Regions from separate parts of the Pseudomonas sp. FP2335 genome, predicted to be linked through region 1. Evidence: predicted binding sites of a transcription regulator. Region 1 holds the regulator's gene; each other region holds the start of a gene.
The links. The regulator sigma-54, encoded in region 1, starts transcription at its own class of promoters, with help from an activator protein. The targets are predictions, from matches to a motif close to ANTGGCATNNANNTTGCTNT.
Positions count from the first base shown of each region.

Region 2: PSH81_RS20305 (circularly permuted type 2 ATP-grasp protein) is a predicted target of sigma-54. The motif match lies at 6,248-6,267, and genes of this name have one in related genera.
Region 3: glnK (P-II family nitrogen regulator) is a predicted target of sigma-54. The motif match lies at 2,313-2,332, and genes of this name have one in related genera.

Region 1 covers NZ_CP117437.1:1,048,821-1,056,603, reverse strand. The annotation lists gene PSH81_RS04540 (ATP-binding cassette domain-containing protein) at 1-708, opposite strand, end outside; gene PSH81_RS04535 (KpsF/GutQ family sugar-phosphate isomerase) at 1,007-1,981, shown strand; gene PSH81_RS04530 (HAD family hydrolase) at 1,982-2,506, shown strand; gene lptC (LPS export ABC transporter periplasmic protein LptC) at 2,515-3,087, shown strand; gene lptA (lipopolysaccharide transport periplasmic protein LptA) at 3,074-3,607, shown strand; gene lptB (LPS export ABC transporter ATP-binding protein) at 3,607-4,332, shown strand; gene PSH81_RS04510 (RNA polymerase factor sigma-54) at 4,517-6,010, shown strand; gene hpf (ribosome hibernation-promoting factor, HPF/YfiA family) at 6,086-6,391, shown strand; gene ptsN (PTS IIA-like nitrogen regulatory protein PtsN) at 6,404-6,868, shown strand; gene rapZ (RNase adapter RapZ) at 6,871-7,728, shown strand; gene PSH81_RS04490 (HPr family phosphocarrier protein) at 7,745-7,783, shown strand, end outside.
Region 2 covers NZ_CP117437.1:4,532,841-4,540,623, forward strand. The annotation lists gene PSH81_RS20280 (3-hydroxyacyl-CoA dehydrogenase NAD-binding domain-containing protein) at 1-304, opposite strand, end outside; gene PSH81_RS20285 (acetyl-CoA C-acetyltransferase) at 321-1,526, opposite strand; gene PSH81_RS20290 (cytochrome c) at 2,176-2,982, shown strand; gene PSH81_RS20295 (transglutaminase family protein) at 3,051-3,854, opposite strand; gene PSH81_RS20300 (alpha-E domain-containing protein) at 3,851-4,801, opposite strand; gene PSH81_RS20305 (circularly permuted type 2 ATP-grasp protein) at 4,806-6,215, opposite strand; gene PSH81_RS20310 (ribonuclease E inhibitor RraB) at 6,616-6,957, opposite strand; gene PSH81_RS20315 (hypothetical protein) at 7,171-7,407, opposite strand; gene PSH81_RS20320 (START domain-containing protein) at 7,511-7,783, opposite strand, start outside.
Region 3 covers NZ_CP117437.1:5,822,754-5,830,536, forward strand. The annotation lists gene sutA (transcriptional regulator SutA) at 1-6, opposite strand, end outside; gene PSH81_RS26375 (ammonium transporter) at 394-1,731, opposite strand; gene glnK (P-II family nitrogen regulator) at 1,766-2,104, opposite strand; gene PSH81_RS26385 (accessory factor UbiK family protein) at 2,528-2,791, shown strand; gene PSH81_RS26390 (YifB family Mg chelatase-like AAA ATPase) at 3,008-4,519, shown strand; gene glyA (serine hydroxymethyltransferase) at 4,510-5,775, opposite strand; gene PSH81_RS26400 (aspartate aminotransferase family protein) at 5,801-6,982, opposite strand; gene PSH81_RS26405 (YggS family pyridoxal phosphate-dependent enzyme) at 7,036-7,783, opposite strand, start outside.

The sequences.
Region 1 (7,783 bases):
GTCGGCGTTCATCAACTCTTCAGGCGTACCCTGCCCCAACACTTGGCCATCGCCGACGACATAGAGGTAATCGGCGATGCTCGCGGTTTCTGCAAGGTCATGGGAAACCACGATGCTGGTAATGCCCAGCGCGTCGTTGAGCAGGCGGATCAACCGCACCAGCACGCCCATGGCGATAGGGTCCTGGCCGACAAAAGGTTCGTCGTACATGAGGATCTGCGGATCGAGGGCGATAGCCCGCGCCAGGGCGACACGACGTTTCATGCCACCCGACAGCTCGTCGGGCATCAGGTCGATGGCACCGCGCAGCCCTACGGCCTGCAGTTTCAGCAACACGATGTCGCGAATCATCTCGTCGGACAGTTGGGTATGGACCCGCAGCGGGAAGGCGACGTTCTCGAAAACGTCAAGATCGGTAAACAGTGCGCCGCTCTGGAACAACACGCCCATGTGCTTGCGCGCGTCGAACAGGTCGCTGCGCGACAACGTCGGCAGGTTCTGGCCGTTGACCCACACTTCGCCGGCAGTCGGGCGCAATTGCATGCCCATCAGGCGCAACAGGGTGGTCTTGCCGCAACCGGAAGGCCCCATGATGCCCGTGACCTTGCCGCGTGGAATGCGAATATCGACGTTATTGAAGATGCTGCGCGTCCCGCGCTTGAAGGTAAGACCCTTCAGCTCGACCGCGTAGGCGTTATCGGCACTCATCTAAACTCCTTGGGATGCAGCCTTTCACTCAGACACCATGTTTGCGCCAAACGTTTGCAACGCTCGTGCAATAGTTAGCCACATGGGCTGGGCGGACCGAACTGGCGGCGAACTATATCACTGCTGGTACAACGCGCCCAAGGCCGGAACTGTGCTTGTTCAGACTGAAGACAGGGAAAAACCGTTGCTTAAGATGAATCTCACGCGCATCACGAACAAACCCTGACGAACTTGCGTGAGGGAATTGCTCATTACCGCTATAATCGCCGACTTTTCGTCAGGCTATACGATTTCAGACATGAGCCAATCCAGCGACCTTATTCAATCCGCACAACGCACCATCCGCCTCGAGCTTGAAGCCGTAGAAGGCTTGTTGGCGCATATCGACGCAGATTTCGTACGCGCATGCGAGATGATTCTGGCCAGCAAGGGCCGCGTTGTTGTCGTCGGCATGGGCAAATCCGGCCACGTCGGCAACAAGATTGCCGCCACTCTGGCCAGCACCGGGACCACCGCATTTTTTGTGCACCCGGCCGAAGCCAGCCACGGCGACATGGGCATGATCACCAAGGATGACATCATCCTGGCACTGTCCAACTCCGGCACCACCAACGAAATCGTGACGCTGCTGCCGCTGATCAAGCGCCTGGGCATCAAGATGATCAGCATCACCGGCAACCCCGAATCGACGTTGGCCAAGGCCGCCGAAGTGAACCTCAACGTGCATGTGGCCCATGAGGCCTGCCCGCTGAACCTGGCACCGACCTCCTCCACGACCGCCGCCCTGGTCATGGGTGATGCGCTGGCCGTGGCGTTGCTGGAAGCGCGCGGGTTTACCGCCGAAGACTTCGCGTTCTCCCACCCAGGGGGCGCCCTGGGCCGTCGCCTGCTGTTGAAAGTGGAAAACGTCATGCACTCGGGCGATGAATTGCCCCACGTCCAGCGCGGCACGCTGCTGAAGGACGCGCTGATGGAAATGACCCGCAAGGGCCTGGGCATGACGGTGATCCTGGAAGCCGACGGCAAACTGGCCGGGGTATTCACCGACGGCGACTTGCGTCGCACCCTGGACCGCACCATCGACATCCATACCGCGACCATAGATGCTGTGATGACGCCCCACGGCAAGACCGCCCGCCCCGAGATGCTGGCAGCTGAAGCCTTGAAAATCATGGAAGACCACAAGATCGGCGCGCTGGTGGTGGTCGATCATCAAGACCACCCGATTGGCGCCCTGAACATGCACGACTTGCTGCGTGCGGGAGTGATGTAAATGACAGGCGACCTGTTGCAACGCGGCAAGAACATCAAACTGGCGATTTTCGACGTAGACGGCGTGCTGACCGATGGCCGCCTCTATTTCCTCGAAGACGGCAGCGAATTCAAGACCTTCAACACCCTCGACGGCCAAGGCATCAAGATGCTGATGGCAGCGGGCGTGCAAACGGCGATCATCAGCGGCAGAAAAACCCCGGTTGTGGAACGCCGCGCACAAAACCTGGGGATTCCTCACCTGTATCAGGGCCGCGAGGATAAACTGGTGGTCTTGGACGAGCTTCTTGGCCAACTCAACCTAAGCTATGAGCAGGTCGCCTATTTGGGCGATGACCTGCCTGACTTGCCGGTGATCCGTCGAGTCGGCCTGGGCATGGCCGTCGCCAATGCGGCAGCCTTTGTTCGCGAACACGCCCATGGCATCACCACCGCCCGCGGCGGCGAAGGTGCCGCCCGCGAGTTCTGCGAGCTGATCCTGCGCGCCCAAGGCAGCCTTGAAGCGGCCCACGCCGCCTACCTATAGAGCGTTTTATGCTGAGCAAAAAGATTCGCAACTTCCTGTTATTCGGGGTCATCGCCGCGCTCTTCCTGGCGGTGGGCTACTGGAATATCAGCCCGGAGCGCTTTCTCGACCAGCCTGTTGCGCAGGTTGACGAAGGGGCTATCGACTATTACGCCACCAATGCCTACAGCATCCAGTTCCTGCCCGACGGCAAGGTGCAGTATGAGATGACGTCGGACAAGGTCGAGCACTTGAAGGCCACCGAAGTCACCCTGCTGACCAACCCGGACATGAACATCTACCGTGGCACCGAGTTTCCGTGGCATGTCACCAGCAAGCGTGGCGAGGTCAACCCGGACGGCACCGAAGTGGAACTGATCGACTCGGTGCGCGTCGCGCGTACCGACGATAAAAACCGTGACACCGTGATTACCAGCAGTCGTATGACCGTATTCCCGCAGAAGCAATATGCGCAGACCGAGCAAGACGTTAGAATCGACGGCGCTGGCGGGGTATCGACTGGCAAGGGAATGAAAGCGTATTTGAAAGAAAGCAGGATACACCTGCTATCGAACGTAAGAGGACAGTATGAGGCTCGTTAAAACTCTCCCTATTTTGCTCAGTCTGGGCGCAGCACTGGGAAGCGTGAGCGCCTGGGCTCTGCCGAACGATAGCCAGCAACCGATCCACATTTCGGCTGACGATGCGCAACTGGACGACAAGCAAGGCGTCGCCACCTACACCGGCGGCGTGATCATCACCCAGGGCTCGATGAAGATCACCGGCAACACGGTGACCTTGACGCGTACCGCCAATGGCGACATTGACGTGGTGACTTCGGTGGGCAACCTGGCTTACTTCGAGCAGAAGCAGTCGCCGACCGACAGCGGCCCGATGAAGGGCTACGGCAAGACCATCCAGTATCACGCCCAGCAGAACCGTATTGTCCTGATCGACCAGGCCAAGGTCCTCAGCCCGGACGGCAACTCCACGGAAGGTGAGAAAATCACCTATGACACCGTGAAACAGATCGCCAACGCCGGCCGCGCCAATGGTGCCAAGGTGACTGCGCCACGTCCGCGAATCGACATGGTTATCCAGCCGAAGAAGAAGGCCGAGTAATGGCAACCCTGAAAGCCCAGCATCTGGCCAAGGCCTATAAAAGCCGCCAGGTCGTGCGCGACGTCAGCCTGTCGATCGACAGCGGCCAGATCGTCGGCCTGCTCGGCCCCAACGGCGCCGGCAAGACCACCTGCTTCTACATGATCGTCGGCCTGGTCCAGGCGGATCAGGGTCGCGTCCTGATCGACGACCTGGATGTCAGCCACCAGCCAATGCACGGTCGTGCACGGGCCGGTATCGGCTATCTTCCGCAAGAAGCGTCGATCTTCCGCAAACTGTCGGTGGCCGACAACATCATGGCGATCCTCGAGACCCGCAAGGAACTCGACCGTGATGGCCGTCGCAAGGAGCTGGAAAGCCTGCTGCAGGAATTCCACATCAACCACATTCGCGACAACCTCGGCATGAGCCTGTCCGGCGGCGAGCGTCGTCGTGTGGAAATCGCCCGCGCCCTGGCCACTGCGCCGAAATTCATCCTGCTGGACGAACCGTTTGCCGGCGTCGACCCGATCTCGGTCGGCGACATCAAACAAATCATCCACCACCTGAAAGCCAAGGGCATCGGTGTATTGATCACCGACCACAACGTGCGTGAAACCCTCGACATCTGCGAAACCGCATATATCGTCAACGATGGCCAGCTGATTGCCGAAGGCGACGCCGCCACGATCCTGGCCAACGAATTGGTGAAGGAAGTCTACCTGGGTCACGAGTTCCGCCTGTAAACACCGTGGTGTCACGGCCGCTGCCAAGATGCGCGGGAGTCAATGAAAACCTCCGGATTTTTATTGTTACCGTGCTCTAGGCAAAGCCCCCGACATCAGGCATATAATTTGCTTATGTTTGGCGCTCACGCGCCCTGTCGTGGATGGCGCATTGCGCCGGCGAATAAGGTGTTAAGCCCCTGCCATGAAACCATCGCTAGTCCTGAGAATGGGCCAGCAGCTGACGATGACACCGCAGCTGCAACAGGCCATCCGCCTGCTCCAATTGTCGACCCTGGACCTGCAACAGGAAATCCAGGAGGCCCTGGAGTCCAACCCGATGCTCGAACGCCAGGAAGAAGGCGACGACTTCGATAACGCAGACCCGCTGGCCGACAACATCGAGCAAAAACCCAATTCCGACGTGCAGGAACCTTCCTATCAGGAAACCGCCCCAACGGTGGATAACCTGGAAGAAGGTGAATGGAACGAACGCATTCCTAACGAACTTCCCGTGGATACCGCCTGGGAAGACGTCTACCAGACCAGCGCCAGCAGCCTGCCCAGCAACGATGATGATGAGTGGGACTTCACCACCCGCACGTCCGCCGGTGAAAGCCTGCAGAGCCATCTGTTGTGGCAATTGAACCTCGCGCCGATGTCGGACACCGATCGCCTGATCGCTGTGACCCTGATCGACTGCATCAACAACCAGGGCTACCTGGACGAGACGCTTGAGGAGATCCTCGAAGCGTTCGACCCGGAACTGGACATCGAACTGGACGAGATCGAAGCCGTCCTGCACCGCATCCAACAGTTCGAACCCGCCGGCATCGGCGCCCGCACCCTCAGCGAATGCCTGTTGCTGCAATTGCGCCAACTGCCTGCCAAGACGCCTTGGCTCGTTGAAGCCCAGCGCTTGGTGACCGACTACATCGACTTGCTGGGTAGCCGCGACTACAGCCAGTTGATGCGCCGCATGAAACTCAAGGAAGACGACCTGCGCCAGGTGATCGAGCTGGTACAGAGCCTCAATCCGCGCCCGGGCTCGCAGATCGAGTCCAGCGAAGCCGAATACGTGGTGCCTGACGTCATCGTGCGCAAGGACAACGAACGCTGGCTGGTGGAGTTGAACCAGGAGTCGGTGCCACGCCTGCGGGTCAACCCGCAATACGCCGGCTTTGTACGCCGCGCCGATACCAGCGCCGACAACACCTTCATGCGCAACCAGTTGCAGGAGGCCCGCTGGTTCATCAAGAGCCTGCAAAGCCGCAACGAAACCCTGATGAAAGTCGCCACCCAGATCGTCGAGCACCAGCGCGGCTTCCTGGAATACGGCGACGAAGCGATGAAACCGTTGGTGCTGCATGACATCGCCGAAGCAGTCGGCATGCACGAATCGACGATTTCACGGGTGACCACGCAGAAATTCATGCATACCCCACGGGGTATTTATGAGCTGAAATACTTTTTCTCCAGCCACGTCAGCACCTCCGAAGGCGGCGAATGCTCGTCCACGGCGATCCGCGCGATCATCAAAAAACTGGTTGCCGCGGAAAATCAGAAAAAGCCATTGAGTGACAGTAAGATCGCTGGTTTACTGGAGGCACAAGGCATTCAGGTCGCCCGTCGAACCGTCGCCAAGTACCGCGAGTCCCTCGGGATCGCGCCTTCCAGCGAGCGTAAGCGTTTGATGTGACGGGCGGGCCATAGCGTTCCAGTGGTGGGTATTCCTGCCCACCGCTTTATGCACTGGCAACGAAGGAGAAGCTGTATGCAAGTCAACATCAGTGGACACCAACTGGAAGTGACCGAACCGCTGCGCGCCTATATCGGCGAAAAACTCAAAAGAATTGAGGGGCATTTCGACAAGATCACCAACGTGCAAGTCATCATGACTGTCGAAAAGCTGAAGCAGAAAATCGAAGCCACCTTGCGTATACCCGGCGGGGAAGTAGTCGCTAATGCCGAGCATTCAGATATGTATGCCGCCATTGACGACCTGACCGACAAGCTGGATCGCCAAATCAAAAAGCATAAGGAAAAGCAGCAGAGCCTCCTCCAGGGCACAGGCCGCTAACACTCCCCACCCATGATTCGACTTGAAACCATCCTGACCCCCGGCCGTTCCCTCGTGAACGCGCCGGGTGGCAGTAAAAAGAAAGCCCTTGAGCAAATTGCCAACCTGATCAGCCGCGAAGTGCCTGACCTGGAGATGCAAGATGTCTACGAGGCTCTGATTGCCCGTGAAAAACTCGGCTCCACCGGTTTTGGCAACGGCATCGCCATTCCCCACTGCCGCCTCAAAAGTTGTGAGGCACCTGTCAGCGCCCTGCTGCACCTGGACGCTCCCATCGATTTCGACGCCATCGACGGCGCCCCGGTCGACCTGCTGTTTGTTCTGCTGGTCCCGCAAGCCGCCACCGATGCGCACCTGGAACTGCTCCGGCAGATCGCCAGCATGCTCGACCGCAAGGAAGTACGCGACAAACTGCGCAGTGCCAGTAGCAATGAGGCGCTGTATCAGGTAGTCCTGGATGAACAGAACGGGCAGTAATCATGCGTTTGATCATCGTCAGCGGCCGTTCCGGCTCGGGTAAAAGCACCGCCCTCAACGTACTTGAGGACAGTGGCTTCTACTGCATCGACAACCTGCCCGCCGGCCTGCTGCCAGAGCTCGCGGAACGCGCGTTGATCCACACCGAGCTGGCGCAACCGCTGGTGGCCGTATCGATCGATGCCCGCAACCTGCCCAGCCACCTTGAGCGGTTCCCGCAACTGCTCGAGGAAGTTCGCGCCAAGCACATTCATTGCGATGTGCTGTACCTGGACGCCGACGAAGAGACCCTGCTAAAGCGCTTCTCTGAAACCCGTCGACGCCACCCCCTCAGCAGCCCCCATCGCTCCCTGGCAGAAGCCATCGAGGACGAAACCAAGTTGCTGGGGCCGATCATTGACCTCGCCGACCTCAAGATCAACACCACCGGGCTCAACCTGTACCAGTTGCGTGATGCCATCAAGCTGCGTCTGCTGAACCAGCCCGAGCCGGGTACGGCATTCCTCGTCGAGTCGTTTGGCTTCAAGCGCGGCATGCCGGTGGACGCCGACCTGGTGTTCGATGTGCGCTGCCTGCCCAACCCTTATTGGAAACCGGAACTGCGTGATCAGTCCGGGCTGGACCAACCTGTGGCTGAATACCTGGCGGCGCAACCGGATGTCGAGGAGATGTTCCAGGACATTTCCAGCTACCTGCTCAAATGGCTGCCGCGCTTCGCTGCAAGCAATCGGGCGTATGTCACCATTGCCATTGGCTGCACCGGCGGCCACCACCGCTCGGTCTACCTGACCGAACGCCTGGGCCAACTGCTGCAACAAACCCTCAAGAACGTCCAGGTTCGCCACCGCGACCTTAGCTGAAAGGAACACCCCCGCGATGCCTGCTCTGGAAATTGAAATCATCAACAAGCTGGGG
Region 2 (7,783 bases), 2.6 Mb from region 1:
TGCCAAGGGTTTCCAGGCGGCGCAGTTGCGCCTTGAGCAGCAATACGCCGTCATGGAAATCCTTGGCCTGGGCCTTGTCGACCTTGATCAGTTCATTGAGGTCGCCGCCGGCGAAAAAGGTCTTTTTCGCCGAGGTGATGACCACGCCGGCCAGCGTGTCTATCTCCGCCTCCAGACGCGCAACGCTGGCCGCCATGGCCTCGCGGTACGCGCCATTCATGGTGTTGGCGCTCTGGCCGGGCATGTCGAGGGTCAGCACCACGATCTGGTCCTGGCCTTTTTCGTAACGAATGGCTTGGGTCATGCTGGATTCCTTGGGCTCAGAGCCGTTCGATGATGGTGGCGATACCCATGCCACCGCCGACACACAGGGTGGCCAGGCCGTAACGCTGCTGGCGTGCTTCCAGTTCGTCGAGCAAGGTGCCGAGGATGGCGCAGCCGGTGGCGCCCAACGGGTGGCCCATGGCGATGGAGCCGCCGTTGACGTTGACCCGGGCGGCGTCGATACGCATGTCCTTGATGAATTTGAGCACCACAGAAGCAAACGCTTCGTTGACCTCGAACAGGTCGATGTCCTCGACGCGCAAGCCGGCCTTGGCCAGGGCCTTGCGTGTCGCCGGCGCGGGGCCGGTGAGCATGATGGTCGGGTCGGTGCTTGTCACCGCCGTGGCGACAATGCGCGCCCGCGGTTGCAGGCGCAGTTCGCGGCCCTTGGCCTCGGAGCCGATCAACATCAACGCGGCGCCATCGACAATCCCGGAACTGTTGCCCGGTGTGTGTACGTGCTGGATGCGTTCGACATGGCTGTAGACCCGCAGCGCCGTGGCATCAAAGCCCATCTGCCCGATCATCTCGAAACTCGGCTTGAGCTTGCCCAGCCCTTCGAGCGTGGAATCGCCACGAATGAATTCATCGTGGTCCAGCAGCACGATGCCGTTCTGGTCCTGCACCGCGACCAGCGACTTGTTGAAGGAACCGTCGGCACGCGCCCTCGCCGCTTTCTGCTGCGAGTGTAGGGCAAAGGCGTCGACATCCTGGCGTGTAAAGCCTTCCAGGGTGGCGATCAGGTCCGCGCCGATACCTTGCGGGGTGAAATGGCTGTGCAGGTTGGTGTGCGGGTCCAGCACCCAGGCACCGCCATCGCTGCCCATGGGCACGCGGGACATGGACTCGACGCCGCCGACCACCACCAGGTCTTCAAAACCGGAACGCACTTTCATCGCGCCGAGGTTCACCGCTTCCAGGCCCGAGGCGCAGAAGCGGTTGACCTGTACGCCGGCGACGCTGACGTCCCAGTCCGCCACTAAGGCGGCGGTCTTGGCGATGTCGGCGCCCTGGTCGCCCACCGGGGTCACACAGCCCAGCACGATGTCATCCACCTGCTGGGTGTCGAGGTCGTTGCGCCGGGCCAGTGCGGTGAGCAAGCCGGCCACCAAGGTCACCGGCTTGACGCTGTACAAGGCGCCGTCAGCCTTGCCTTTGCCCCGGGGCGTGCGTATCGCATCAAAGATCAAAGCTTGGGTCATGACGTCCTCGAACCGCTGTACCTGTGTGCCCCTACCTTAGGCCCGATTGACACGGTTTCAATGACGGATGCGCTCATTGCTTTTGACCCCCTCGCTCGGACGAACGGTAGGTCGCCGGGGCAATCCGCTGATTAATCGTTTTAGCTGTCTAGCCAACGGTCTGGCGCCAAGATGGCGTTAGGCCTCATGCCGTTTTTAGCGCGAATGCTAATGAGCTGATATGAAATGGATCTAAGCCACGCAGAACGAGGGCTCTAAGGTTGAATCAGTAGGAGGTTGCTGCCGGGTTTTGCTGGAGCAACTGTAAGAAAAGCGACACGTCATACCGTCATACTGCGATAAAACGGCACGTATTTGACGCTCAGGAATAACAAAAAAAGGCAGTCAGCCATGTTCAAGCACTCGAAAGTACGTCAGGCGGGACTTATTCTGTTCGCCACCACACTGATTCTGATCCTACCCAACCTGACCAAGATCATTGGGTAACTCTTAAACACCCGCACTGCGCGTATACACAGCATCAGGACTGCAGTTTTTGGCAGCACCTGCCGGGACATTGCCAATAGCAATCCTGTTGCGGGGGCTGTCTTTTTGCCTGGATTTTTCCGGTATCGTGAGCGCCATCGCCACTTTGCAGCAGGCCTTCCTCTTGAAATCGATCCTTGCCCTCCTCGCCCTGTTCATGGCCCTGCCGGTCACGGCGGCGCAATTGACCATCGACCTGGACCATGCCAGCAAGACCTGGCAGACCGCCGAATTGCTCAAACACCCGGCGGTCAAAACAATTCAGATCATCGATGACGTTTCCTACAAGCGCACCATGACTTATCGCGCGGTGCCGCTGGCAGCACTCCTACCGGGCCTCACAGCACAGAGCCATCTGCAAGCGGTTGCCCTGGACGGGTTTGCCGCCGAACTCACGGCCGCGCCCTTGCTGGCAACCCACGGCGCCCGCGCCTGGCTGGCGGTGGAGGACCCGGCGCAGCCATGGCCCGCGCTGGCAGATGGCAAACCGAGTGCCGGGCCGTTCTATCTGGTGTGGACCGACCCGCAAGCCGGGCATATCAGCCCGGAACAGTGGCCGTTCCAGATCTGCGCGATCAAGCAGTTGAAGACCGTCGCAGAACGTTTTCCGGCACTGTTGCCGGCCCCGGAACTGGCCGCCGATGATCCGATCAACCAAGGCTTTGCGTTGTTCCAGAAAAACTGCCTGGCGTGCCATCGGCTCAATGGTGCCGGGGACGCGCAGGTCGGGCCGGATCTGAACATTCCCTACAACCCCACGGAATATTTCAGCGGTGACTTTCTCAAGCGCTATATCCGTGATCCGCAAAGCCTGAGGCACTGGCCACAGGCGAAGATGCCGGGGTTTGCGGCCAGTGTGTTGCCGGACCGCGAGTTGGATTTGTTGGTGGGATATTTGAAGCACATGGCGGGGCGTAAACAACAACCCTGAGTACAACATATATCAACGGTGGGAGCTGGCTCCCACACAAGCCAGCTCCCACCGTTGATCGCCTTCGCCTACTGTTGCTGCACAGCAATCACCGGCGTCGGCGCCACGAACACCTTGGCATGCATCTGCTCATGCCCACCGCCACGGCGCATGCCGCGTACCGGGCAGGCGTCGAGGTAATCCAGGCCCACCGCCAACTTCAGGTGCCGCTCGGGCCGCGCCAGTTGGTTGGTCACGTCGAAGCTGTACCACGCGTCATCCAGCCAGGCTTCGGCCCAGGCATGGCTGGCCAGGTGCGCACTGTCTTCGCTGTACAAATACCCCGACACATACCGCGCCGGAATCCCCAGGCTGCGGGCGCAGGCGAGGAACGCATGGGCGTGGTCCTGGCATACGCCAGCACGGCCGGCGAAAGCTGCGGCGGCGCTGGTGTCGACTTCGGTGGCACCGGGTGTGTAGACCATTGAGTGGTTGAGGGCGTGCATCAAGTCGATCAGCGCGTTGCGGTCGCGGCGTTGATGGCAGTGTTGCAGGGCAAACCCGCGCAGGGCCTCGTCAGGCTCGGTCAGGCGCGTACTGCGCAGGAACGGGAACGCCGATTGGCTCTCGTGTTCGGCCTCGCTCAGTTCGTCGATGTCTACCTGGCCACGGGCACCGATGATGATGGCGTCATGGGGCTCGTCCAGGGTCAGCACATGCAGGATGTTGCCGAATGGGTCCACTTGCGCACGTACCGGGCGCGGCAGGTCGAGCTGCCAACTGATGACGTTCTGGCGCTCGCTGTCGTGGGGCGTAAGGCGCAGGTACTGAATGCTGGCGCGAACCTGGTCTTCATAGTGGTAGGTGGTTTCGTGGCTGATGGAGAGTCTCATGCGGCCTCCAGGTAGGAGCTGTAGATGGCGTCGCCCAACTGGCGCACCAGGGGGATAAAGTCGGTCAGCCAGGCGTGCAGGCCTTCCTCGAGGATTTCATCGATGGCAGTAAAGCGCAGGCGCGCATCCATCTCGGCGGCCAGGCGCTGGGCCGGGCGGCCGTTGAGGCCGGGCAGGCTGGCGAGGATCTGGTCGATCTCTTCGCTGCAGGCGCGCAATGAACGTGGCACATCGGCGCGCAGCAACAACAATTCGGCGACTTGTCGCGCGCCTGGCGCATCGCGATAGATCTCGGTGTAGGCCTCGAACGACGACAGCGCACGCAGCAAGGCGCTCCATTGATAGTAGGCGTGGGCCGTACCGTCGGTGACCGCTGCAGCCTGGTCGCCGGCCATTTCATAACGTGCGTCGAGCAGGCGCAGGGTGTTGTCGGCGCGCTCGATGAACGTACCCAGGCGGATAAAACGAAAGGCGTCATTGCGCATGATGGTGCCGTAGGTTGCGCCCCGGAACAGGTGGGAACGCTCCTTGACCCATTCACAGAAGCGGCTCATGCCATAACGGCTCAGGCCCTGCTGGGCAATGTCGCGAATATCCAGCCAGGTGGCGTTGATGTTTTCCCACATGTCGGCGGTAATTCGCCCACGCACCGCATGGGCACTGGCCCGCGCAGCGCCGAGGCAACTGTAGATGCTGGCCGGGTTGGCCGCGTCCAGGGCAAAGAAGTGCAGCAGGTGTTCGGCGTGCAGCTCAGCGTGGCGCTCGCGGTAGTCATCCAGGGTGCCGGTAATCAACAGCGGCATGGCCAGTTCATGCAGGCCATCACCGCGCCCGTCCTGGGGCATGAGCGACAGCGAATAGCTGACATCGAGCATGCGCGCGAGGTTTTCCGCGCGCTCCAGGTAGCGCGACATCCAATACAAATCCGAGGCAGTTCTACTCAACATGGCATCAGTCCTCCACCACCCAGGTGTCTTTGGTACCACCGCCCTGGGACGAATTAACCACCAGCGAACCCTCACGCAGCGCCACGCGGGTCAAACCGCCAGGCACTACACGGGTTTCCTTGCCGGACAGGACGAACGGACGCAGGTCGATATGGCGTGGCGCGATGCCGTTTTCGACAAAGGTCGGGCACGTCGATAAACACAGGGTTGGTTGCGCGATATAGGCGTGGGGCTTGGCCTTGATACGTACACGGAAGGCCTCGATTTGCGCTGCGGTGGAGGCAGGGCCGACCAGCATGCCGTAGCCACCGGAGCCTTGGGTTTCCTTCACGACCAGATCCGGCAGGTTGGCCAGGACGTGGGACAGTTCGTCGGGCTTACGGCACTGGAAGGTAGGAACGTTGTTGAGGATAGGTTCTTCGTCCAGGTAAAAACGGATCATATCGGTGACGAATGGGTACACCGACTTGTCATCCGCCACCCCGGTGCCGATGGCATTCGCCAGCACGACATTGCCGGAGCGGTACGCGGCCAGCAGGCCGGGCACGCCGAGCATGGAGTCCGGATTGAACGCCAGCGGGTCGAGGAAGGCGTCGTCGAGGCGGCGGTAGATCACGTCCACGGCCTTGGGGCCATCGGTGGTGCGCATGAACACGCGGTCATCGCGTACGAACAGGTCGGCACCTTCCACCAGTTCCACGCCCATTTCCCGGGCCAGGAAGGCATGTTCGAAAAACGCGCTGTTGAAGCGCCCCGGGGTCAACACCACCACGCTGGGGTTGTCCAGGGGGCTGGAGCTTTTCAGGGTGTCAAGCAGCAGGTTGGGGTAATGGTCGATGGGCGCGATGCGTTGGGCGGCGAACAGCTCGGGGAACAGGCGCATCATCATCTTGCGGTCTTCGAGCATATAACTGACGCCGCTCGGTGTGCGCAGGTTGTCTTCCAGCACGTAGTAGGTGCCGTCGCCATCACGCACGAGATCGACCCCGGAGATGTGGGAATACAGGTCGCGGTGCAGGTCCAGACCCTGCATTGCCAACTGGTATTGCTCGTTGGCCAGCACCTGCTCGGCGGGGATGATCCCGGCCTTGATGATGCGCTGATCGTGGTACAGGTCGGCGAGAAACATGTTCAGCGCCTTGACCCGCTGGATGCAGCCACGCTCGACAACCCGCCACTCGCTGGCCGGGATGCTGCGCGGGATGGTGTCGAAGGGAATCAAGCGCTCGGTGCCCTGCTCGTCACCGTAGAGGGTGAAGGTGATGCCGGCGCGGTGAAACAGCAAATCGGCTTCACGCCGACGCTGGGCCAACAGATCATCTGGGGTTTCGGCCAACCAGCGGGCGAACTCGCGGTAATGAGGCCGGACCTGGCCTGCCCCATCGTACATTTCATCGTAATAAGTGCGGATCATGCCGAACTCCTTGTCACCCGGGCGCTAGAACCATCGCAAGGCCCGTGCCAGCGGCATAAACACTTAAAAATCAGTGAGTTGAATTAAAGCAAGGACACAAGCGCACCGTCCTGGTGCAGCCAGATGCCCGCCGTCCCGTCGCGCGCTTCATCGCAATGCGGGCTTTGACTATCAGCAGCATAGCCAGAGTTGATTTCACTGCCCGGCCAAGCCTGCGGATAATCGCCCCATCTGCTGAACACGCTCCTTCAGCACACCGCTCTTCCCTTTAGGCCACCCTTCTTGGGTGGCTTTTTTTTGGTGCTGAAAAATGGCGCACAAGTTCAGAATAGTTTTCCCACGCCACAAACAAAATCGGCCGACCCAAAGGTCAGCCGATACGCTGCGTTTTTTCATACAACTACATGGGTAACCCACGCACCTCCTGCTTGACGCCCCACCCTTCGATAATCCCGCCCAGAGGCTCTACCACCGCCCCAAAGTCCTGTTCGAAGTCTCCTATACCGTCGTAGGTGGCAAACATGATTTTGCTCAGTTCCAGATACCAGGCGCCATCGTCGCGCGCACTGACCTGGGCATTCAGGGATTCCCCACGAAACTCACCCGCAGCCCTGCGCGCACGTTCCTCATCCGGGAAAATGGCGTAGAACTCAATGGGGTGGAAACGCGAGAAGTCGAAGCCGCCTTCTTTCATGCGGCGCAGAACGTTGGTGCTGATGTCTTCTTGATAGGCTGTGCTCATGAAAAGTGCTCCTCTGACCGATGGATAGACTTTCCGTGCTTCCCGAGGCCCACGCCGTACTGGCGCATGGACTACGGCGATGACAACACCGCTGGAAAACAAGCATGTAGCTGACAAGACCAGACCTTAGCGATTCATTCGCTGATCTCGCTTGCAGAGTAGCGCGAAGCTTTGACCACCACCAGAGGCACTTTAGTGGCAACCACGCAATGTTCAGGCGGCGGGCAAAATGTCGAGGATTTGAATGCTGTTCTGGTCTTTGAGGATTTTGACCGTCGGCTCAGACTGGCGCCCCTCAAGGTCATTGAGGTCGAGTTCGGCGGCGACCGGCAGCAGCTTGTTGCGGATCATGTGCGCAGCTTCTTCAAGGCTGGGCTTTTCATTGCAGGTGAACTGCTCCACCGAAGTCTCGCCGTGATCATCAACGAAGGTAATGTTCCACGTTTGCATCGGTGCCTCCTCGATAAAGCCCATGTGTGGGCTCACATCCATCTGGACCTTGAGGGATCGCCAAACGTTCCACTCAAGGCTGGAGGCACCGGATCAGTTGCGCTTACTTCTCGGCGTGGTCCTTGAGGGCTTTCAAGGTGTTGAACGGCGCATCCACCACGAATTTGTTGGCCAACCACGATGGCACGCTGCCGCCTGGCTCGGTGTGCACCTGGTAAGTGACTTCGGTCAGGTTGTCGCCTTTGGGCACCAGTTTCCAGAAGCCCTCGACCTGGGCCACACGCACATAGCCTTTGACTTCCGGCTGGTAGGTCGGCACTTCCAGCAGCTTGCGCGTCAGGGTGCCGTCAGCGGCCTTGGAGGTGGTGATCTCCAG
Region 3 (7,783 bases), 1.3 Mb from region 1:
GCTCATGTTCTACCTCATGACTTGCGAAAAGCAGATTAGTTATAGCCCAGCTTCATCCCCTGTCGAGGCCGCTGGAAAAAAATCAACATCCACCGGATAACCAGTGGCTTATGCCCCATCACCGTGCAAGATGGCGAGGACTTTACGAGCACCGCCGTGTTCACGCTGCTCGCCGGATAAATACAGTTCTGCGCCCATCGGCGCGCATTCTAGCGCGCTCAGGAAAAAAACAAAGTGCCGAATACGCCTACATGCCTGTAAGACATTCGCATGCTTGAAAGTGGCTTGTGTGCCCCATCACAAACACAACGCAAAAACCGTTACAGCTTTGAGACACTGACAAACGCCAGGCAAAAAAATGCCCGGCAAGCCGGGCATCTTTTTTCCGCGTACTTACAAGTTGTAGCCGCGTTCGTTGTGTTGTGCCAGGTCGAGGCCGACAGCCTCTTCCTCTTCGGTAACCCGCAGGCCCATGACCATGTCCAGCACCTTGAGGATGATGTAGGTCACGATCGCCGTGTAGATCACGGTGAAGCCGACACCTTTGCACTGGATCCAGACCTGCGCAGCAACGTCAGTCACGGTGCCGAAGCCGCCCAGGGCTGGCGCTGCGAACACACCGGTCAGGATTGCACCGACGATACCGCCGATACCGTGCACGCCGAAGGCGTCCAGGGAGTCGTCGTAGCCCAGCTTGCGCTTGAGGCTGGTAGCGCAGAAGAAGCAGACCACACCGGCCACCAGGCCGATCACCAGGGCGCCCATCGGGCCCACGGTGCCTGCGGCTGGCGTTACAGCAACCAGGCCGGCCACGACACCCGAGGCAATACCCAGTGCGCTTGGCTTACCATGGGTGATCCACTCGGCGAACATCCAGCCCAGCGCTGCAGCAGCGGTCGCGATCTGGGTGACCAGCATCGCCATACCGGCGGTGCCGTTGGCCGCAGCGGCGGAACCGGCGTTGAAGCCGAACCAGCCCACCCACAGCATGGCCGCGCCGATCAGGGTGTAACCCAGGTTGTGCGGGGCCATCGGGGTGGTCGGGTAGCCTTTACGCTTGCCGAGCACGATGCACGCCACCAGGCCAGCCACACCGGCATTGATGTGCACCACGGTGCCGCCGGCGAAGTCCAGCACGCCCCAGTCCCACAGCAGGCCACCGTTACCGCTCCAGACCATGTGCGCGATCGGCGCATAGACCAGGGTGAACCAGATCGCCATGAAGATCAGCATCGCGGAGAACTTCATGCGCTCGGCGAAGGCACCGACGATCAGCGCCGGAGTGATGATCGCGAAGGTCATCTGGAAGGTGATGAACACCGCCTCGGGGAACAGTGCCGCAGGCCCGGTGATGCTGGCCGGGGTCACGCCCGCCAGGAACGCCTTGCCCATGCCGCCGAAGAAGGAGTTGAAGTTGACGACGCCCTGCTCCATCCCGGTCGTATCAAAGGCGATGCTGTAGCCGTAGACGACCCACAGGATGCTGATCAGGCCGGTGATGGCGAAGCACTGCATCATCACGGAAAGAATGTTTTTGGAGCGCACCATGCCGCCGTAGAACAGCGCCAGGCCTGGAATGGTCATGAACAGCACCAGCGCGGTGGATGTGAGCATCCACGCCGTGTCGCCGGAATTGAGGACTGGAGCAGCCACTTCGTCTGCCGCCATGGCCAGGCTTGGCATTACGATGGACAACAGGGCTCCTAGCCCTGCGAATTTACGCAGAGTCATATTGTTTTCTCCTGGGGCGTTGGGGTTTGGCGGCTTAGATTGCGTCGGTATCGGTTTCGCCGGTACGGATGCGAATAGCCTGTTCCAGATTGACCACGAAGATCTTGCCGTCACCGATCTTGCCGGTGTTGGCCGCCTTGGTTATCGCCTCGATAACCCGGTCAAGATCCTTGTCGTCAATGGCGACATCAATCTTCACCTTCGGCAGGAAATCGACTACGTATTCCGCGCCGCGATACAGCTCGGTGTGACCCTTCTGCCGACCGAAGCCTTTGACCTCAGTAACGGTAATGCCCTGCACGCCGATCTCGGACAACGACTCGCGTACATCGTCCAACTTGAACGGCTTGATGATGGCAGTGACTAGCTTCATGAAAACTCTCTCCCGAATTGGTGGACTTGCCCCAGGAAAACAAACCCGTCTCAAGTCTAAGCGCAGTGCCTGGCTTTGTAACGCATCGTCTCAACGGCAGTTGCCATTGCGACACCAGCGAACCACTGGTGACGAAACCTGTACCCCTGATCCGTCGGCGCACTGCATTCGTCACAGCGACTGCATCAGTGCATGGGTCATGATCGTCTAAGCAGAAACCTTGCCAGCTCCGTAAAAATCACTGAAATCAGTCCTTTGCCCACTTCTGTCCACCTTCGGGGCTTTTTGGCGGCCGTATTGCGCACAAAAACAGTGCGCAGCCGGACGGCACGTTGCGCGAAAAGCGTGCGCCCCACGCGGTGAAAAAGACTATAGACGCTGCGTGATACACTGCCGGCCAACAGTTATTCCGGAATATTTCCCATGCTCGCGCCCAAAGATCTCCTCGACGCCCTGAGCGGCCATGCCTCTCGCCTGTTCAGCGGCGACACCCCGCTGCCCCGCAACGAAATCGAAAGCCAGTTCAAGGCGCTGTTGCAAAGCGGCTTCAGCAAGCTCGACCTGGTGAGCCGGGAAGAGTTTGACAGCCAGATGGTCGTGCTGGCCCGCACACGTGCGCGGCTGGAGAGCCTGGAAGCGAAGGTCGCCGAACTGGAAGCACGATTGACGCCGCCATCTGCTGAATAAACGCGGCCCATTGTGGGAGCGGGCTTGCTCGCGAAGGCGGGGTGTCAGTCTCCGAGTTTATTGACTGACCCACCGCCTTCGCGAGCAAGCCCGCTCCCACATTTGGCCCCGTCGCTCTCTGGATACGTTCTGTAAAACCTCCCGCCATCGATAGTTTCACTCCTCGTCTACCCTTGAAAAGCCCGCAGGATGCGGCCCCCATTTCAAGGAACGAGCATGTCCCTCGCCATCGTCCACAGTCGCGCCCAGGTCGGCGTCGAAGCCCCTTCCGTCACCGTTGAAGTGCACATGGCCAATGGTCTGCCGTCCCTCACCCTGGTGGGCTTGCCCGAAACCGCGGTCAAGGAAAGCAAGGACCGCGTACGCAGTGCCATCCTCAACAGCGCGCTGCAATACCCGGCCCGGCGCATCACCCTCAACCTCGCGCCCGCCGACCTGCCCAAGGACGGCGGGCGGTTTGACCTGGCGATTGCCCTGGGAATCCTCGCGGCCAGCGTGCAGGTGCCGGCGTTGATGCTCGATGAGGTCGAATGCCTGGGTGAACTGGCCTTGTCGGGCGCCGTGCGGGCGGTCAAGGGCGTGTTGCCGGCGGCATTGGCCGCGCGCAAGGCTGGACGCACCGTGATAGTGCCGCGGGCCAATGCCGAGGAAGCCTGCCTGGCGTCGGGGCTGAAGGTGATTGCAGTGGATCATTTGCTGCAAGTGGTGGCCCATCTGAACGGGCACCAGCCCATTGAGCCCTACAAGTCCGATGGTTTGTTGTACCTGAACCGACCTTACCCGGACCTGAGCGAGGTACAGGGCCAACTCGCCGCCAAGCGCGCCTTGCTGATCGCCGCCGCCGGCGCGCACAACCTGTTGTTCAGCGGCCCGCCGGGCACCGGCAAGACCCTGCTTGCCAGCCGCTTGCCGGGCCTGTTGCCGCCGCTGAGTGAGCAGGAAGCCCTGGAGGTCGCCGCGATTCAATCGGTGGTCAGCCTGGAGCCGTTGAACCATTGGCCCCACCGGCCGTTCCGCCAGCCGCACCATTCGGCATCAGGGCCGGCGTTGGTCGGCGGCGGGTCGAAACCGCAGCCAGGGGAAATCACCCTGGCGCACCACGGCGTGTTGTTCCTGGATGAATTGCCGGAGTTCGACCGCAAGGTCCTGGAGGTACTGCGCGAGCCCCTGGAGTCAGGGCATATCGTCATCTCCCGCGCCCGCGACCGGGTGAGTTTCCCGGCGCGCTTTCAACTGGTGGCCGCGATGAACCCCTGCCCCTGCGGCTACCTGGGCGATGCCAGCGGACGCTGTCGCTGCACGCCGGAACAGATCCAGCGCTATCGCAACAAACTCTCCGGCCCGCTGCTGGACCGCATCGACCTGCACCTGACCGTTGCCCGGGAAGCCACCGCATTGAACCCCACGCCGCAAAGTGGCGACAACACGGCCACCGCCTCGGCGCAGGTTGCCCAGGCGCGGGAGCGCCAACACAACCGCCAGCGCTGCGCCAACGCCTTCCTGGATTTGCCCGGGCTGCGCCGGCACTGCGCGCTGTCCAAGCCGGATGAAGCGTGGCTGGAAAGCGCGTGCGAGCGTTTGACCCTATCCCTCAGGGCCGCCCATCGGCTGTTGAAAGTCGCCCGCACCCTGGCGGACCTGGAGTGTGTGGACACCATCACCCGCCCGCACCTGGCCGAAGCGCTGCAATACCGGCCAGTCGCCTGCGGCCAGGCCGATCAACGGTAGACCGGGTGACGCCGGCACAGCGCAATCACCTGTTCGCGCACATGATGGGCGACTCTATCGCTGTCATCGCGCTCCATTGCGTCAAGTACGTCGCACAGCCAGCCGGCCAACTGCTCGCATTCGAATACGCCGAAACCACGGGTGGTGACGGCCGGCGTGCCAATGCGCAGGCCCGAGGTCACAAACGGCGAACGTGGATCGTTGGGCACCGAGTTCTTGTTGGCGGTGATGTAGGCGTTGCTCAAGGCCGCGTCGGCTTCCTTGCCGGTGTAAGGCCGGTCGGACAAGTCGATCAGCATCATGTGGTTATCGGTGCCGCCCGAGACGATCTTGTACCCGCGCTGCTGCAACACCGTAGCCATGGCCCGGGCATTGGTCACCACCTGGGCCTGGTAGGTCTTGAACTCAGGCGTCAGCGCTTCCTTGAACGCGACCGCCTTGGCCGCGATCTGGTGCATCAACGGCCCCCCCTGAACCCCCGGGAACACCGCCGAGTCGAGCTTCTTGTAAAACGCTTCGTCTTGCCCCTTGGACAGAATCAGGCCGCCCCGAGGACCGCGCAGCGTCTTGTGCGTGGTGCTGGTGACCACATGGGCATGGGGCAATGGGTCCGGGTATTCACCGGCGGCGACCAGCCCGGCGACGTGCGCCATGTCGACCCAGAAAATCGCCCCGACCTTGTCGGCAATTTCGCGCATACGCGCCCAGTCCTTGTATCGCGAGTAGGCCGAGAAACCACCGATCAACATCTTCGGCCGTGTTTCCAAGGCAATGCGCTCCATCTCGTCGTAGTCGAGCAGGCCTGTCTTTGGATCGAGGCCATACGGCACGATCTTGTAATGACGGCCGGAAAAGTTCGACGGGTTACCGTGGGTCAGGTGACCCCCCTGGGCCAGGTTCATGCCCATCACCGTGTCGCCGGGGTTGATCAGCGCCAAGAATACGGCGGCGTTCGCCTGGGCACCGGCATGGGGCTGCACGTTGGCGTAGTCGCAATCGAACAGCGTCTTGACCCGCTCGATGGCCAGCCGCTCGGCCACGTCGACGTATTCACAGCCGCTGTAATAACGCTTGCCCGGGTACCCCTCGGCGTACTTGTTGGTCAGCACCGTGCTCTGGATTTGCATCACCAGGGGGCTTGCATAGTTTTCGGAAGCGATCAGCTCGACATGGTCTTCCTGGCGATGTTCTTCGTTATGAATCGCCTCGCACAGCTGAGGGTCGAAAGCTTTAAGGGTCAACGTTGAGTCGTACATGGTGAAGAGGTCCTTGAGTGAAAAGTCAGGCGCTGTGGGCCAGGAGTCGAGTGACACGCTCGGCGATGTCGTCGATCTGCGCGTCGTCGCAGATCAGCGGCGGCAGCAGGCGGATAGTGGTGCCCCGCGTCACGGTGATCAGCAGGTGTTGTTCGTCACGCGCGCGTCCCACCAGTTCGGCGCATGGGCGATTCAGTTCGATGCCGACCATCAAGCCCAGGCCGCGAATCGACACCACTTCCGGGTGATTGCCCAACGCCTCCTGCAACGTGGCCAACAGGCGCCGCCCCGAGACGGCCGCACGCAGCGGGATCTGGTCCCGCGCCATGATGTCGACCACCGTGCACCCGACCCGGCAGGCCAGCGGGTTGCCGCCAAACGTGGAGGCATGGTGGCCGGGCGAAAACAACTCGGCGGCCTTGCCCCGCGCCAGGCAGGCGCCAATGGGAAAGCCATTGCCCAGCGCCTTGGCCAGGGTGATCACATCCGGTACGACCTGCGCGTGCTGGAAGCCGAACCAGGCACCTGTGCGGCCCATGCCGGTCTGCACTTCATCGACCATCATCAGCCAGTCATGGGCATCGCATAGTTCTCGCAGGGCATGCAGGTACTCGCGGGACGCCGGGTGTACACCGCCCTCGCCCTGCACCGGCTCGACCAGCACCGCGACGATGTCGGGATACTGCTCGGCCACTGCGCGAATGGCGTCGATGTCGTTGTAGGGCACGCGGATAAAACCTGGCATCAACGGTTCGAAGCCGCGCTGCACCGCAGGGTTGCCGGTCGCGGCCAACGTGGCGAGGGTGCGCCCGTGAAAGCTGTTTTCCATCACCACGATCTGTGGCTGCGCGACCTGCCGGGCGTTGCCGTGCAAGCGCGCCAGCTTCAGCGCGGCTTCGTTGGCTTCCGCACCGGAGTTGCAGAAAAAGGCGCGCTGCATGCCGGACAAACCGCACAAACGTTCGCCCAACCGCGCCTGCCACTCGATCTGGAACATGTTGGTGGTATGCAGCAACTGGCCGGCCTGCTCGGCAATGGCCGCGGCGATCTCCGGGTTGGCGTGACCCAGGCTGGTCACCGCGACGCCCGCAATGGCGTCCAGGTATTGGACGCCCTGGGTATCCCAAAGATAGGGTCCCTCGCCCCGGGTAAACGCGACCGGTTGGCGGGCATAGGTGTGCATGAGGTACGCGGGTGCAGAAGACATCACAGGGTTTCCTTGCAAGTCACTCGATACGTAGGTTGTTCAAGGCCGGTCGATCAGGCGTCCGCTGTCGGCCAGTAGTAGGCGTCCGGCATGGCGCGGGCGCCGAAAATGGCCTGGCCGACGCGCACGACGGTGGCGCCTTCTTCAATCGCAATTTCAAAGTCGCCGGACATGCCCATCGACAACTCGCCCAGGCCGATACCCGCCGGGGCGCTGTCACGCAGGCGTTCGCGCAGTTCACGCAGACGTACAAAGCACGGGCGCACGCGGACCACATCGGCGGAAAACAGCGCCAGGGTCATCAAGCCGCGAACCCGCAGCGCGGAAAACGCCGGCAGGGCCTGTAGAAAATCCGCCACGGCATCCGGCGCCAGCCCGTACTTGCTGGCCTCGCCGGAGGTGTTGACCTGGACAAACACATCCAGCTGGCGCCCCTCGATCTGCAAGCGACGGTCCAGCGCCTCGGCCACCCGCAGGCTGTCCAGCGCCTGGAACTCACTGGCAAAGCGCGCGACCTGCTTGGCCTTGTTGGTTTGCAGATGACCGATCACCGACCATTGCAGGTCGGTCAGGTCGGCCATTGCCTCCCATTTGCGCTGCGCTTCCTGCACCTTGTTTTCCCCCAGCAACCGGCAACCGGCGGCGTAGGCCAGGCGCAGATGCGCTTCATCAAAGGTCTTGCTCACCGGCAGCAGGCGCACGCTCGCCGGATCGCGCCCGACCCGTGCACAGGCGTCGTTGATCCGCTGCTGCACCGCCGCCAGGTTGCGGCGGAAATCCTCCACGCTGGTGGCCTGCGGA